3 regions of the Sorangium atrum genome follow, and region 2 is predicted to be linked to each of the others. Evidence: predicted binding sites of a transcription regulator. Region 2 holds the regulator's gene; each other region holds the start of a gene.

Region 1 (4,828 bases), on a different contig from region 2:
CAGCCAGCGCTCTTCGCCGTTCGCCGTCCTCCCGAGCGACCCGAGCGCCAGGGAGGATGCGCTCACGCGGCGCGCGCGAGCGCGATCTTTTCCGTCTGCCCCGCCGCATAGAAGCGTCGCAGCGCGGCGAGTAGCTCGGCATGACGCCCATGGCGGGCAAACTCGGCCTCGAGTCGGCCCGCGAACCGCGCGGCCAGATCGTTCGCGATCCGGTAGCGATCGCCGGTCTCCGTGCCCGGTGGATCCATGAAGGTGACCCGCTCGAAGAGATGGGCGCGGATCCGCGCGGCGCGCTCGGGCTCGAAGCGCCCCGCCCCCGATGGGGCCGCCTCGTGGCGGCGCCGGAGCGGCGGGCCTGGCGGCTCGACCTCGTCCGCCAGATCGCCGTGGACAAGCAGCACGTATTTGTCGACCTCGGCCTGGAGCTCGAGCTCGAGCTGGGTCGCCGGCAGCTCCCTGCGGGCTCGCTCGGCCACGTAGAGGAAGTGGCTCACGCCCTCGACGATCTGGCAGATCTCGTCCAGCGTCCCCTCTCGCCCCCGCGTGATCGCCCGGCGGGGCAGGTGCAGCGCGACCTCGATATCCCCGCCATCTTCGCCGGCGTGCCGGATCAGCAGCGCTTCGCGGGCGCTGCCGTCCGTCAGCCGGATGAAATCGTCGACCACGGGCGCGTCATCGAGCGCATAGGTGCGCGCCAGGTGCTGCTGGATCCGGGCCGGGAACGTCGCCCCCCGCATCAGTTGAGCCCGCCCGCACCACGGCCCGGCACGAGCCCTCGTGCCCCGAGCTCATCCGCGAGTCGGCTCGAGCCCGTACGAACCCAGCGCTCGTACAGCCGGAGCACCGAGCGCTCGTCCCGAGCCCCCGACGCGAGCGTACCGTCGGCCACATCGTTCAGGACGCTCACGAACCGCTCGAATTTCTCGGCCATCTCCGAAAGAACATCCGGCCCCTGGCCGACGCGCGCATTGAGGCGAAGCATAGCGGCCGCATGGTGGTAAGCGGTCGACCCGACCCCGACCACGTAGCCGCGATCGACCCCCTTGACCTCGATGTGGCCGCCGAAGAAGCCGACCACATAGAGGACGCTGTCTCCGAGGTTACGCAGCCGCTGGAAACGCTCGGCTCCGGAGGCTTCCAGCGCATCGCGCAGAAGAAAGGTCAGGGGCTGGTTGAAGGCAGACTCGGCATGCTCGTCCGGGTGAGCAAAGGCACAGAGCAGACCGACGAGGTAACTCGACGCCGCCTCGGTAGCAGCGACGTTCCGAACTCGGAGCGCCTCGTCCACAACCTCCTGGAAATAGCGGGTCATGCTCGGGGAGAGAGAGATCGCTTGGCTCACAGCGGCACCTCACTTGTGCGGGTGCCCTGGATACCGACGTAACCCGGGCCACCGCGCGCTCAGGTCAACCAGACACGTCCCGGCGGCCTCCCTCGGGTTGGAGACCGTGAGGGCATCGCGTCACTGTGCTGCCGCAGCTTTGCCCTCATAAGCGCATTTTAGCCGAGGGGCTCCGCCGAGCCCAGCCTTGCGCCACGCACCTTCCCCTGCGATCTCCAGGACTTACAGCCACCTCTGCGCCTGGCTGCCAACGCGCAAAGTGCCGGCCTGGGGCCACTCTTGACACCCTCCAGGGGGTGGCTATCTTCGGCGCGCTCGCTAGCACTCGCCATAGGTGAGTGCTAGCAAAGTGCCCAGACTGCAATCGTATGGGACCTTGCGGCTGCTCAGGCGGGCCGGCTGGGTCTTGCCGTTCGTGGGACGCGGCGCTCGTCCCCGGAGGATTTGCAAAGATGAAGATTCGACCGCTCCAGGACCGCGTGATCGTTCAGCGCGTGAAGGAAGAAGAGAAGACCAAGGGAGGTCTCTACATTCCGGACACCGCGAAAGAGAAGCCGATCGAGGGGACCGTCGTCGCCGTCGGCAACGGCAAGGTCGCCGAGGACGGTACCGTGCGGAAGCTCGACGTCAAGGAGGGCGACCGCGTCCTCTTCGGCAAGTACTCGGGCACCGAGGTCAAGATCGACGGCGAAGAGCACCTCATCCTCCGCGAGGACGACATCCTCGGCGTGATCGAGAAGTGACGCGGGCGACAGAAGGAACTTAGGAGAGACACCATGGCAGCCAAGGAAATCATCTACAACGAGTCCGCCCGCAGCATGATCCTCGCGGGGGTCAACGCCCTCGCCGACGCGGTCAAGGTCACGCTCGGCCCGAAGGGGCGCAACGTCGTCATCGAGAAGAGCTTCGGCTCGCCGACGGTCACCAAGGACGGCGTGACGGTCGCCAAGGAGATCGAGCTCGAGAACCGCTTCGAGAACATGGGCGCCCAGATGGTCCGCGAGGTCGCCTCGAAGACGAGCGACATCGCCGGCGACGGGACGACCACCGCGACGGTGCTCGCCCAGGCGATCTACCGCGAGGGCTCCAAGCTCGTCGCGGCCGGGCACAACCCGATGGAGATCAAGCGCGGCATCGACAAGGCGGTCGAGGCGATCGTCGAGCACCTCCGCGGCTCCGCCAAGCAGACGAAGGACGCGAAGGAGATCGCGCAGGTCGGCACGATCAGCGCGAACGGCGACGAGACGATCGGCAAGCTCCTCGCCGACGCGATGGAGAAGGTCGGCAAGGAGGGCGTGATCACGGTCGAGGAGGCCAAGAGCGCCGACACGACCCTCGACGTGGTCGAGGGCATGCAGTTCGACCGCGGCTACCTCTCGCCGTACTTCGTGACCGATCCCGAGGCCATGAAGGCGAACCTCGAGGACTGCTACATCCTCATCTCGGAGAAGAAGATCTCCAACATGAAGGACCTGCTCCCGGTGCTCGAGGCGATCGCCAAGAGCCAGAAGCAGCTCCTCATCATCGCCGAGGACGTCGAGGGCGAGGCGCTCGCGACCCTCGTCGTGAACAAGCTCCGCGGCACGCTGCACTGCGCGGCCGTCAAGGCGCCGGGCTTCGGTGATCGCCGCAAGGAGATGCTGAAGGACATCGCCACCCTGACGGACGGCCAGGTGATCGCGGAGGAGCTCGGCCTCAAGCTCGAGAACGTCACGATCAGCGATCTCGGCCGCGCCAAGACCGTCATCATCGACAAGGACAACACCACGATCGTCGGCGGCCAGGGCAAGAAGGACAAGATCAAGGCCCGGCAGCAGGAGATCCGCGCCCAGATCGAGAACACGACGAGCGACTACGACCGCGAGAAGCTCCAGGAGCGGCTCGCGAAGCTCGTGGGCGGCGTCGCGGTCGTCAAGGTCGGCGCCGCGACCGAGACCGAGATGAAGGAGAAGAAGGCCCGCGTCGAGGACGCGCTCCACGCGACCCGCGCGGCCGTCGAGGAGGGCATCGTCCCGGGCGGCGGCGTGGCGCTCATCCGCGCGCAGAGCTCGCTCGAGAAGCTCAAGGTCAACGACGAGCAGCGGTTCGGCGTGAACATCATCCGCCGCGCCATCGAGGAGCCCCTCCGCCAGATCTCGGCCAACGCCGGGGAAGAGGGCTCGATCGTCGTGCAGAAGGTGCGCGACGGCAAGGACTCGTACGGCTACAACGCGGCGTCGGGCGACTACGGCAACCTGCTCGAGATGGGCGTCATCGATCCGGTCAAGGTCGTCCGGTCGGCGCTCCAGAACGCGGCCAGCGTCGCCAGCCTGATGCTCACCACCGAGGCGCTCATCGCCGAGCGGCCGAAGGAGGAGAAGCCGGCGGCCGGTGGCGCCCACGCGGGCCACGGCCACGACTTCTGATCGCGACGCGCCGCGCTGACCGTTAAGCCCGGCGGGCGAGGGCCGACTTCCTTCTCGGGAAGTCGGCCCTTCGCCATTTCGACTTCCGGCGGGCCGCGGCGCATGATCTGATCCGGCGCAGGTTCGCGATGAGCACCCTGACTACCGAGCGCCTGGCGCTCACCCCGGTCTCGCTGCCCCTGCTCGAGGCGGTCATCCGCGGAGATCGCGCCGAGGCCGAGGCCCTCTCCGGCGCGCGCTTCCCCGGCGCCTGGCCTGGGCGCGCGCTCGTCGAGCGCGCCTTCAGCTCGCCGCTCGACCGGCTGCGGGACGATCCAGAGGCGTTCCTGTGGGGCACGCGGCTGATGGTGACGTGCGGGCAAGAGGAGCGCGTCGTCGTCGGCAGCGTGGTGCTGAACGGCCGGCCCGACGCGACCGGCACCGTGGAGATCGGCTACGGCGTCGAGGGCAAGTCCCAGGGCCAGGGCTACGCCACGGAGGGGTCGCGCGCCGTCCTGCACTGGACGCTGCAGCAGCCGGGCGTGAAGCGCGTGATCGCGACCACGCCGGCCTGGCACCGCGCGTCGCTCCGGGTGATCGAGAAGCTCGGGATGCGCCCTGCTGGAACGCTCGAGCACGACCTCCTGGGCGAGCTCCTCGTCTTCGAGCGCTACCCCGAGTAGCGCCCCGCCGTCCATGGGCGGGGGCCCGCCGCGGCGTCGCTCACCCGCCTGCGCGGCTCACGCCGCCGCGCGGGTCGCGCCGCCGAGCCCACTCGCACAGGGTCATGCCCGCCGCGATCGCCACGGGGTACGAGTGGTTGATCCCGTACATGGGGATCGCGATCACGTCCTCGCACGCATCGAGCAGCGCCTGCGGCAGCCCGTCATCCTCGCTGCCGAAGAGGAACACGAGCCCGCGGGGGAAGGGCGCCTCCCAGAGGGTCCGCCGCGCGTGATCGCGCTCCACGCCGATGAGCGGGCGGCCGCGCGCCGCTTCGAGGAAGCTCGCCTCGTCGGGGCACTCGACGATGGTCTCGTACTTCTGCATGCCCATCGAAGCACGCTCGTAATAGGGTTCGGTCCCGATCAGGAAGATCTCC
Region 2 (4,828 bases):
GCCGTCTTGACGGAGGCCTGGGCCGGCGCAGCGCTCGTGGCCGGCGCGTTGGGCGTGTAGATGAGGGTCTTCGCGCGCTGGAGCGGGCTCGCTGCCGCCGGCTGCGCGGCGGCTGCCGGCTGCGCGGCGGCCGCGGGCTGCGCGGCGGCGGGCTGCGCCGCAGGAGAGCGCGCGGGCGCAGGCGCCGCGGCAGCGGGGGCCGCTGCGGCGGCGGGCTTCGCTTCGCCGCGCGACGCCAGCAGCTTCTTGACCTTGTCGATCATCTGCTGCGTGTCGAACGGCTTGTCCATGTGATCGTCCGCTTGCGCGCCCGATCCCTTCGCGGGGTCGAACGGGTTCTGCTTGGACGACAGGATCAGGACGGGCGTCGCCGGTGAGGCCTGCTTGATCGCCTTGCACAGCTCGTAGCCGTTCTTCGGCTCGAGCGTGACGTCGGCGATCACCAGGTCGGGTTTATCGCTCTTGAGCTTCTGCAGCGCAGCGTCGGCGCTGCTCGCCGTCACGACGCGGAAATCCTGACCCGCAAAGGTGATTTCGAGCACTTTGCGCATGGTCACGCTGTCGTCTACGGCGAGAAGGGTGCTGGCCACGAACGGGTCTCCTCTCAGATGGCGAGAAAGCGATGACGGCTCTGGATATCTTCGGCTCCGGTCGCGCGATGTGTCAACATTCGCGGTGTATTTCGCCCCCGCGGGCCCCGCGGATGTGCGTTTTTCGCGCCGGTAGAGCCCGGTCCCACGCTGGTGGGCGGAGCCGAGGCGCCCCCCGGTGAGCTTGTACATGCGTCCGCTCCGACCCGCCACTCCGCCGAGCCAGGAAGACAAAGCCGCCGAAACGACCGGCGTCCGCCCGGCCGCCCAGGTGCGACCTCCGCAGGATGGCCGCTGGACGGTGCCAGCCGAGCTGGATCGACGCCCGCTGGACGGGGCCGTCCGTGCGCTGGCCGCGGTCTCGTGGTCCGACGCGCGCCGCTTGATCGAGACCGGCAAGGTGCTGGTCGGGAGCGCGGTGGCGACGAGCGCCCGCCGGCGGGTGCTCAGCGGGGAGCAGATCGAGGTCCGCTTGCACGCGCCGAGGCCCGAGACCGTGCGGCGGCGCAAGCTCGAGGGCGAGCTCGTGGTCTACGCGGACGCGAGCGTCGTCGTGGTGAACAAGCCCGCCGGGGTGAGCACCATCCCGTACGGCGACGAGGATCCCGCGGAGCAGGCCGCGACCCTCGACGCGCTGGTGCGCGAGGTGCTGGCCAGGCGCGACCGCCTGCGCGGGCGCGCGCCGCTCGGCGTGGTGCAGCGCCTCGACAAGGGGACGAGCGGGCTGCTGGTCTTCGCGCGGACGCTCGCCGCGAAGAAGCACCTCGCGCAGCAGCTCCGCGTCCGCGCGATGCACCGGCAGTACCTGGCGCTCGCGCACGGCGCCGTCCCGCGCGGCACCTACCGCAGCTACCTCGTCGAGGATCGGGGCGACGGGCTGCGCGGCTCGGCGCGAGAGGGGCGGCGCGAGGGGCAGCTCGCGGTGACGCACGTGGAGCCGATCGAGGTGCTCCGAGGGCCGCAGGAGGGGGCCGGCGCCGGCGGCGTGACGCTCGTCGCGTGCCGGCTCGAGACGGGACGGACGCACCAGATCCGCATCCACCTCGCGGAGGCCGGGCACCCGCTCGTCGGCGAGACGGTCTACGTGCGGGACTACCGCGGGGCGAGGATCCCGGCCGCGCGGCTGATGCTCCACGCGGCCGAGCTCGGCTTCGACCACCCGGCCGACGACCGGCCGATGCGCTTCCAGGCGCCGCCGCCCCCGGACTTCGACGACGTGCTCGATCGGCTCCGCGAGCCGCAGCGGAAGGGCGCTACTTGACCTTGCCGCGGACCTCGGTCATCGCCGCGGCCGTGGCGTCGACCAGCGGCATGACCTTCGCGTAGTCCATCCGCGTCGGGCCGAGCACGCCGACGGTCCCGGCGACGCGGCCGTTTTCCATGTACGGCGCGGCGACGAGGCTGAGCTGGCCTCCGCCAAGATCGCCCGCCTCGCTGCCGACGAACACGGTGACCTCACCCGCGCCGGCGGCGAGCGTCCGGTCGAGCAGATCGACGAGCTCCTCGCGCTCCTCGAGCGCCTTCATCAGCTTCTTGAGCCGATCGACATCGGCGTACTCGGGCAGATCGATCAGGCGGTTCTGCCCCTCGATGACGACCTCGCTCCGCCGGGTCACGTCGGCCGTCGCCTTGCTGCCGAGCTCGAAGGCGCGGCGCCTCAGCGCGTCGATCTGGAGGCGCTCGTCCGCGAGGCGGCGGGCGAACAGGTCCCGGATCTCGCCCAGCGTGCGCCCCTCGATGACGTCGGCGAGCAGGTTGTGGATCCGGGTGAGCTCGCCCTCGTTGATCGCCTCGTCGGCCGAGATGAAGCGGTTCGCGACCGAGCCGTCGGCGAAGACGAGCACCGCGAGCAGCTGCCCGGGCTTGGTCGGGATGAAGCGCAGCTGGGCGAGGGCGCGGAGCTCCGCCCGCGGCGCCGCCACGACCGCCGCGGCGCCGGACAGCTCCGAGAGGTAGCGCCCGGTCTCGCGGAGCGGATCGCTCGCCCCCGCGTAGATCTCGGTGAACCTGGCGCTCAGCTCGGCCTGCTGCTCGGGAGACAGCGACCGGAGCTCGACGAGCGCGTCGATGAACAGCCGGAGCGCGCGATCGGTCGGGATCCGCCCGGCAGAGGTGTGCGGCTGGTGGAGGTACCCGGCCTCCTCGAGGTCGGCGAGCACGTTGCGGATCGAAGCAGCCGAGAGATCCAGCCCGTACTTCCGGGCGAGCGTCCTGCTGCCAACTGGGTCGCCCGTTGCGATGAACTCGGTGACCGCGGCGAAAAGGATCTTCCGAGATCGATTGGAAAGATCACTCATGTCAGCTGCATGCAGCGCACAAGCGCGCCGCCGTGGCTACCTGGACCAGGGACCGCCCGGACCGGGAAGCCATGCGGGCCGGACCTTCGCTCCCGTACGTCAAGCTGCGCGTGCGGGCGCTCGACCCACGGACGCGCATGCGACCCATTTTGAGGCGATCGCGCGGCCCGGTCAAATGTCGCGGTAGGATCGGCGAGTAGCCACCCCGCGCACGGGGCCCCGCTCCGTGGGATGGCGGCGCGATCGGCCACGTGGCACGTGGTCGCTCGGCCCCCCGAGAGGCCCCGAGAGGGCCTGCCTGCCTTGCTTCGCACGAGGGATGTACCGCAACGATGCCGCCCGCACGCCATGCCGCCGCTGCCTGCGCGCTCGCCCTCGCGCTCGGCCCCCTCGCCGCCGCGCCGAGCGCGCAGGGCAAGCCGAAGGTCAGGTACCACCAGGACTGGGCGAAGCACCCGTCGGCGCGCTACGCGGCCATGAGCGCGGCGCAGTGCCGCGCGGCGCTCACGCAGCGGAAGATCGCGTTCGAGCCGGTGCCGCGCGCGCCGGGCGTGCTCGCTCCGGTGCGGCTGATGCAGGGGGTCGGCGGGGTCCTCTACCGGACGGCGCTGCCGGCGCATCAACGCGCGGACAACCCGTACGACGTCTTCGACTGCCGCCTCGCGCTCGCGCTCTCGGACTTCAGCCGGATCCTCCGCGCGCACGACATCGACGAGGCGCTGATGTTCTCGGCCTGGCGGCCTCCGTCCAGGATGTGGCCCGAGGGCAGGCTCGCCACGCGGCACCCGGGCGGGCTCGCGATCGACCTCTACAGGCTCATCAAGGAGCCCGTCGGCGGCGGGTTCGCGGAGGATTGGCTCGACGTGGAGCGCGACTTCGTCGGCAGGCGCGGCGCGCCGGTCTGCGGCGAGAGCGCAGGCCCGGCGGGGAGGCCCCGCGGGGCCGGCAAGGGGGCGGGCAGCGGCCCTCCAGCGGACGCGGCGGCGCGAGAGCTGCGATCCATCGTGTGCGAGGCCGTGGATCAGCACATCTTCACGTCGATCCTCACGCCCAACTACGATCGGGCGCACAAAAATCACCTGCATCTCGAGGTGACCCCCGGCGTCCAATGGCATCTCGTGCGCTGATCCGGGACGGGACGTCGTCCGTCCTCCCGCGCGCAAACCCGCTCTCCCTCCGAGGTCGACCCGCTATGTTAGCCCGCGTGCCCGCACGAAGACCCCCGCTCTCCCGCGCGTCCGCCGCGCTGGCGCTCGCCGCTGTCGCGCTGTCGTTCACGTTCGTCGGCTGCCCCTGCGTCAGCGGCCCCGTGAACGCGAGCCCTGGCCTCCGCTGGTTCCTGTTCTCGAACTTCGGGGCCAGCAAGATCTGCCCCGAGATGCTGAAGAGCGGGGTCTCGCTGCGCCTGCAGGACAGATCGGCGTCCATCGGGCGGTTCTTCCCGATGCAGTGCTCGTACGACGTCAACGACGCGGCCCAGACGATCACCGTCCACATCGCCGGCACGGGGTACGGCTACATGCAGCCGGCCAAGCGGGTGGGCTTCTCGCTCACGACGTCCGTCGAGTACCGACCCGACTTCCAGCTCGCGGACGACAACGTCTACGTGTGGGGACGGCTGAACCGGATCGTGCAAGGCCCGAGCTTCCAGCTGGGCTACGTCGAGAACCCCGTCATCGACGTGATGGCCAACGTCCCGCCGTTCGGAGGGCTCGCCAACCTGCTCGGCAACCAGATCGTCGCGGGCGAGCTGACCCGCGGGTTCACCGTCCTCTACAACGAGGAGACCGGGAAGGATTTCACGCTGGGGATCCTCACGCCGCCCCAGCGACCGCACCACCCGTTCGAGGCCGAGGACGAGGAGCGGTACACCTTCGCGAACGAGACCATCGAGGTGCACGCGCACCAGCGCGACTACCTCGGGCCGTTCGAGATCGCCGA
Region 3 (4,828 bases), on a different contig from region 2:
GCGCGGCGCGGCAGGGGCTCGCCCGGGCGCTGGGCGCGGGCGTCCCGCGCCGGGTGGCGGCTCCTCGAGGGCCGCCATTCGTGGAAGCCGCCGTTGCTTCTCGACAGGAGGGATGCCGCCATGATGCTTGCCTTCGACCTCGATCGCGACGATGCCCCGCAACAGCGCGGCCCCGCTCCGGCGGACGGACCGGGGTGTTTCGGTGAAGCTGCCGACTACCGTGCTCAGCGGATCCTGTACGCGGCCCGCGACTGGATCGGCGAGCAGGACGGCATCACCACCGACGGGCGCTCGCTGATCCTGCTGCACGCCCAGCGGACGCCGCCGGAGCGGCGCGAGGCGCTCGTGCGCTGCTTCGAGCGCGTGCTCCTGCACGCCCCCCGGCCGGAGCTCTCCGCGCTCTCGGCGTCGCTGCGCCAGGCGGGGCTCTCCGTGGACGAGGACTTCTCGGTGATGGGCGCCCCGGCCGGCGAGGTGCGCGCCGCCGTGCAGGGGCTCGGCCGGTTTCGCGCCTTCCCGCCGGGCCTGCGCCTGTCCAGGGTGTCGCCGGACGACGACGAGGCCTCGATCCGCGCGATCCAGGAGCTCCAGGCCGAGGGCGGCCACGCGCCGCTCCCGGGGTGGTACCTGCGCGGCGGCGAGGGCCGCTCCTTGACGCTCACGCTGCGCGACGGCGCGGGCGCGCTGATCGGCTGCACCACCCTGTGCGTCGTGACGCGGCCGCAGCCTGCCGAGGTCGGCGGCCGCGAGGCGCTCGCCCAGCTCGGGCTGCTGGGCGCCCCGCCGCTCTGGATCTCCGACGTGGACGAGGCGCCGTCGTGGACGGCCATGCCGATCTGCACCTGTCTGCGCGAGGACCACCGCGGACGGGGGCTCGGGGCCCCCCTCCAGGCGGCGGCGCTCCGGGAAGGGCACGATCGCTTTGGGATCCGGTGGTTCTATGCGCTCGTCAGGGCCGGCGACGAGATCGCCAAGCGCATGAACGCGCGTTGCGGGCTCGCCCCGCACCGCGCTGAAGGGTTCCTCGTCGCGTCGGCGTTGCCTCCCGAGAAGCCCCGGCGGCCGGCGGACGCGCGCCGCGGCTCAGGCTGACGGGACGGACGCGAGGAGAAAGCGCCGGCGTCCTAGCCGAGGAGCCACGGGGCCGGCGCGTCGCCAGCAAGGCGCCGGCGGATGGTGTCGAGCGCGCGCTCGAAGTAGCCGTCGCGCGCGACCACGAACTCATCGAGCCGCGCGTCGCGCGGCTCGACCTTCACCGCGCCCGCGGCGTCCGGCGGCCGCCGCACGAGGCCGCTCGCGCGGGGCACCTCGCCTCGGACGAGGCGCAGCGCCGCGTCGAGCGGGAGCGACAGCAGCGCGGTCACCTCGTGCGGATCGGGACGCAGCTCCTCGAGCGCGCGGCGGGTCGTCGCGAGCAGCACGTCCTGCAGCTCGCGGTCGACGATCCCGGGCGCGTGATCGTCCTGGCTGCGGCGCGTGCCGAGCCGGACCACATCGCGCGGCGAGAGCGGCAGGCCGATCTCCTCCTCCGCCTCGCGCAGCGCCCCCGCGAGATCCTCTCCGGCGCGGTAGTGCCCCGACACGGCGACCTCGAGCGCGCCGGGCCAGGTGTCCTTGTCCGGGCTGCGCTGCTGGAAGAGCACCCAGGGATCCGCGGCGCTCTGGCGGCTGTCCAGCTCCAGGCCATCGGGCCCGCGCTCGAGGAGCACCCACACGTGAACGCTCCGGTGCCAGTCGCCGTCGCGGTGAACGAGCCCGCGCGCCTTGCGCACGCCGAGCGGCCGGCCGCCGTCATCGAGGATGTCGAAGAGCTCCTCTACGTCCTGCGCGGCCATGCGCCGGAGGGTAGCGCAACGTGAACGGCGCAAGACGTCTTTGCTGCTCTGCGTGCTCGAGCGCTCGTCAGATGGCGCTGTGCTTCGCGTCGTGCTCGACGCACGACATCGAGCGGAAGCAGCAGGAAACGAGGCGAAAGGGTGTGAAAGTGGCGATCCCAGCGGGAATCGAACCCGCGTTACCGGCGTGAGAGGCCGATGTCCTAACCGCTAGACGATGGGACCTTGTTCTGTGGAGAAGACCGACAGCAGAGCTGAACGGCCTGGCTGGGGGACAAGGATTCGAACCTTGATAGCAAGAGCCAGAATCTTGCGTCCTGCCGTTAGACGATCCCCCAAGGGGTCAGCGCCGTGTTCATCAGCGCCACGGGCCGCGGAATCTACTTGGGCTGCCTGGATTGTCAAGCGATCAAAATCGGGCCCGACGAAGAAAAATGCTCGGCACCAAAATCCCCGATGTTTCGTGCGCTTCGCGGGGCTCAGCAAGGCCTCCCGCTGCTCGACCCCCTCGTTCCCCTCGCTCAACCGGCTCCGCCCTCGTTGCATTCCGTCCGTTGTCGTTGCACGCCGCGCTGTCGCCATGATCCGTCCAGGTTGTCTACAGCGTGCCCTGCGTGCTGTCGGAGAGGGGGCTCGTCCCTGGTCGGAGAAGGGAGCTCGTCCCTGGAGGAGGCTTCACGACGTCGCGGCCGCTCCCTCGGCGTCGCTTCTCCAGACATCTCGGCTTCGCCCCTCCGGACTCTCGGCTCCGGAAAAGTCGCGGCTCCCTGCTGCGTGCCCTTGACGCGCCGGGTGACTGATTTACTTTCGGCCGCGGTTTAGCCACCGGCCTAGGAGAGTGCCAAGACACTGCGATCTCGGGCACTTAGCTCTTGTCGTGCGGGCGGAATGCCCCAGCGGGGGGGCGAACGGGACCTCCGGCGAGCCGATGGTCAGTCAACAAGCCGAGGACGAGGGAGCCAGCATGAAAATCAGGCCGCTGCAGGATCGGATTGTCGTCAAGCGCGTCGAGAGCGAGACGAAGACCAAGGGGGGCATCATCATCCCCGACGCCGCGAAGGAGAAGCCGATCGAGGGGCGCGTCGTCGCGGTGGGCAACGGCAAGGTCCTGAAGGACGGCAAGGTTCGCCCGCTCGATGTGAAGGTCGGGGACAAGGTGCTGTTCGGCAAGTACAGCGGCACCGAGGTGAAGCTCGACGGCGAGGAGCACGTGCTCATCCGCGAGGACGACGTGCTCGCCGTGACCGAGTCCGCCGCGACGTGAACAAGGCCTGAGGCAACCGAACGCAAGCGTTTGCACACGCGGCCGCGCGGCCGCGAGGGGATTGAGACATGGCTGCGAAGCAGATCGTTTTTAGCCGCGGCGCCCGCGCCGCGATCCTCAAGGGCGTGAACACGCTCGCCGATGCGGTCAAGGTGACCCTCGGGCCGAAGGGGCGGAACGTCGTCATCGAGAAGAGCTGGGGCTCCCCGGTCGTGACGAAGGACGGCGTCACGGTCGCCAAGGAGGTCGAGCTCGCCGGCAAGCTCGAGAACATGGGCGCCCAGATGGTGCGCGAGGTCGCCTCGAAGACCAGCGACAAGGCGGGCGACGGCACGACGACGGCGACGGTGCTGGCGCAGGCGATCTTCGGCGAGGGCCTCAAGCTCGTCGAGGCCGGCCACAACCCGATGGACCTGAAGCGCGGCATCGACGCGGCGGTCGCGAAGGTCATCGAGGCCGTGCAGAAGGCCGCCAAGCCGACCAAGGACAAGGACCAGATCGCCCAGGTCGCCACGGTCAGCGCCAACGGCGACAAGGAGATCGGCCAGATCCTCGCCGACGCTATGGAGAAGGTCGGCAAGGAGGGCGTGATCACGGTCGAGGAGAACAAGCGTATGACGACGGAGCTCGAGACCGTCGACGGCATGCAGTTCGACCGCGGCTACCTCTCGCCCTACTTCGTGACCGACCCCGAGAAGATGACCGCGGTGCTCACGAACCCGCTCATCCTCGTGCACGAGAAGAAGATCTCGGCCATGGCCGACCTCCTGCCGCTGCTCGAGCAGGTGGTGAAGCAGGGACGCGAGCTGCTCATCCTCTCCGAGGACATCGAGGGTGAGGCGCTCGCCACGCTCGTCGTGAACAAGCTGCGCGGCACGATCAAGGTCGCCGCCGTGAAGGCGCCCGGCTTCGGCGATCGCCGCAAGGACATGCTGAAGGACATCGCCATCCTCACGGGCGCGACGCCGTTCATGGAGGACCTCGGCCAGAAGCTCGAGAGCGCCACGGTGCGCGATCTCGGGACGGCCAAGCGCGTCGAGATCGACAAGGACAACACGGTCATCGTCGACGGCCAGGGCGACAAGGGCGCCATCAAGGGCCGCATCGAGGCGATCCGCAAGCAGATCGCGGACACGGCGAGCGACTACGATCGCGAGAAGCTCCAGGAGCGGCTCGCGAAGCTCGCCGGCGGCGTCGCGGTGGTGAAGGTCGGCGCGGCGACCGAGACCGAGATGAAGGAGAAGAAGGCGCGCGTCGAGGACGCGCTGCACGCGACCCGCGCGGCCGTCGAAGAAGGCATCGTGGTCGGCGGCGGCGTGGCCCTCTTCCGGGCGGCCGCCTCGCTGGAGTCGCTCAAGTTCAACGACGAGCGCGACGTCGGCGTGCGGCTCGTGCGCCGCGCCGTCGAGGCGCCGCTCCGCCAGATCGCCCAGAACGCGGGGGTCGACGGGACGGTGGTCGCGGAGAAGGTCCGGTCGGGCGCGCCGACGTTCGGCTACAACGCCGCGACCGACGCGTACGAGGACCTGCTCGCCGGCGGCGTCATCGATCCGGCCAAGGTCGTGCGGCACGCGCTCTCCAACGCGGCCAGCGTCGCCGCGCTGATGCTCACGACCGAGGCCCTCGTCGCCGAGAAGCCCAAGAAGGAGAAGGCCGCTGGCGGCGGCGCTCCCGGCGGCATGGGCGGCATGGGGGGTATGGGCGGCATGGGGGGTATGGGCGGCATGGG

Evidence for each region. The regulator HrcA, encoded in region 2, represses chaperone genes, less so after heat shock. The targets are predictions, from matches to a motif close to GNTAGCACTCNCCNNNGGNGAGTGCTANC.
Region 1: groES (co-chaperone GroES) is a predicted target of HrcA. The motif match lies at 1,660-1,688, and genes of this name have one in related genera.
Region 3: groES (co-chaperone GroES) is a predicted target of HrcA. The motif match lies at 2,653-2,681, and genes of this name have one in related genera.

What each region holds. Positions count from the first base shown of each region.
Region 1 covers NZ_JAQNDK010000001.1:2,758,996-2,763,823, forward strand. Annotated here, with positions in the region: gene POL72_RS10045 (hypothetical protein) at 63-737, opposite strand; gene POL72_RS10050 (hypothetical protein) at 737-1,342, opposite strand; gene groES (co-chaperone GroES) at 1,795-2,085, shown strand; gene groL (chaperonin GroEL) at 2,119-3,747, shown strand; gene POL72_RS10065 (GNAT family N-acetyltransferase) at 3,876-4,409, shown strand; gene POL72_RS10070 (TrmH family RNA methyltransferase) at 4,450-4,828, opposite strand, start outside.
Region 2 covers NZ_JAQNDK010000002.1:1,322,888-1,327,715, reverse strand. Annotated here, with positions in the region: gene POL72_RS19995 (response regulator transcription factor) at 1-590, opposite strand, end outside; gene POL72_RS19990 (RluA family pseudouridine synthase) at 892-1,851, shown strand; gene hrcA (heat-inducible transcriptional repressor HrcA) at 1,844-2,887, opposite strand; gene POL72_RS19980 (hypothetical protein) at 3,220-4,014, shown strand; gene POL72_RS19975 (hypothetical protein) at 4,092-4,828, shown strand, end outside.
Region 3 covers NZ_JAQNDK010000003.1:41,891-46,718, forward strand. Annotated here, with positions in the region: gene POL72_RS24560 (hypothetical protein) at 121-1,092, shown strand; gene POL72_RS24565 (NUDIX hydrolase) at 1,125-1,835, opposite strand; tRNA gene POL72_RS24570 (tRNA-Glu) at 1,986-2,060, opposite strand; tRNA gene POL72_RS24575 (tRNA-Gln) at 2,100-2,173, opposite strand; gene groES (co-chaperone GroES) at 2,800-3,099, shown strand; gene groL (chaperonin GroEL) at 3,168-4,828, shown strand, end outside.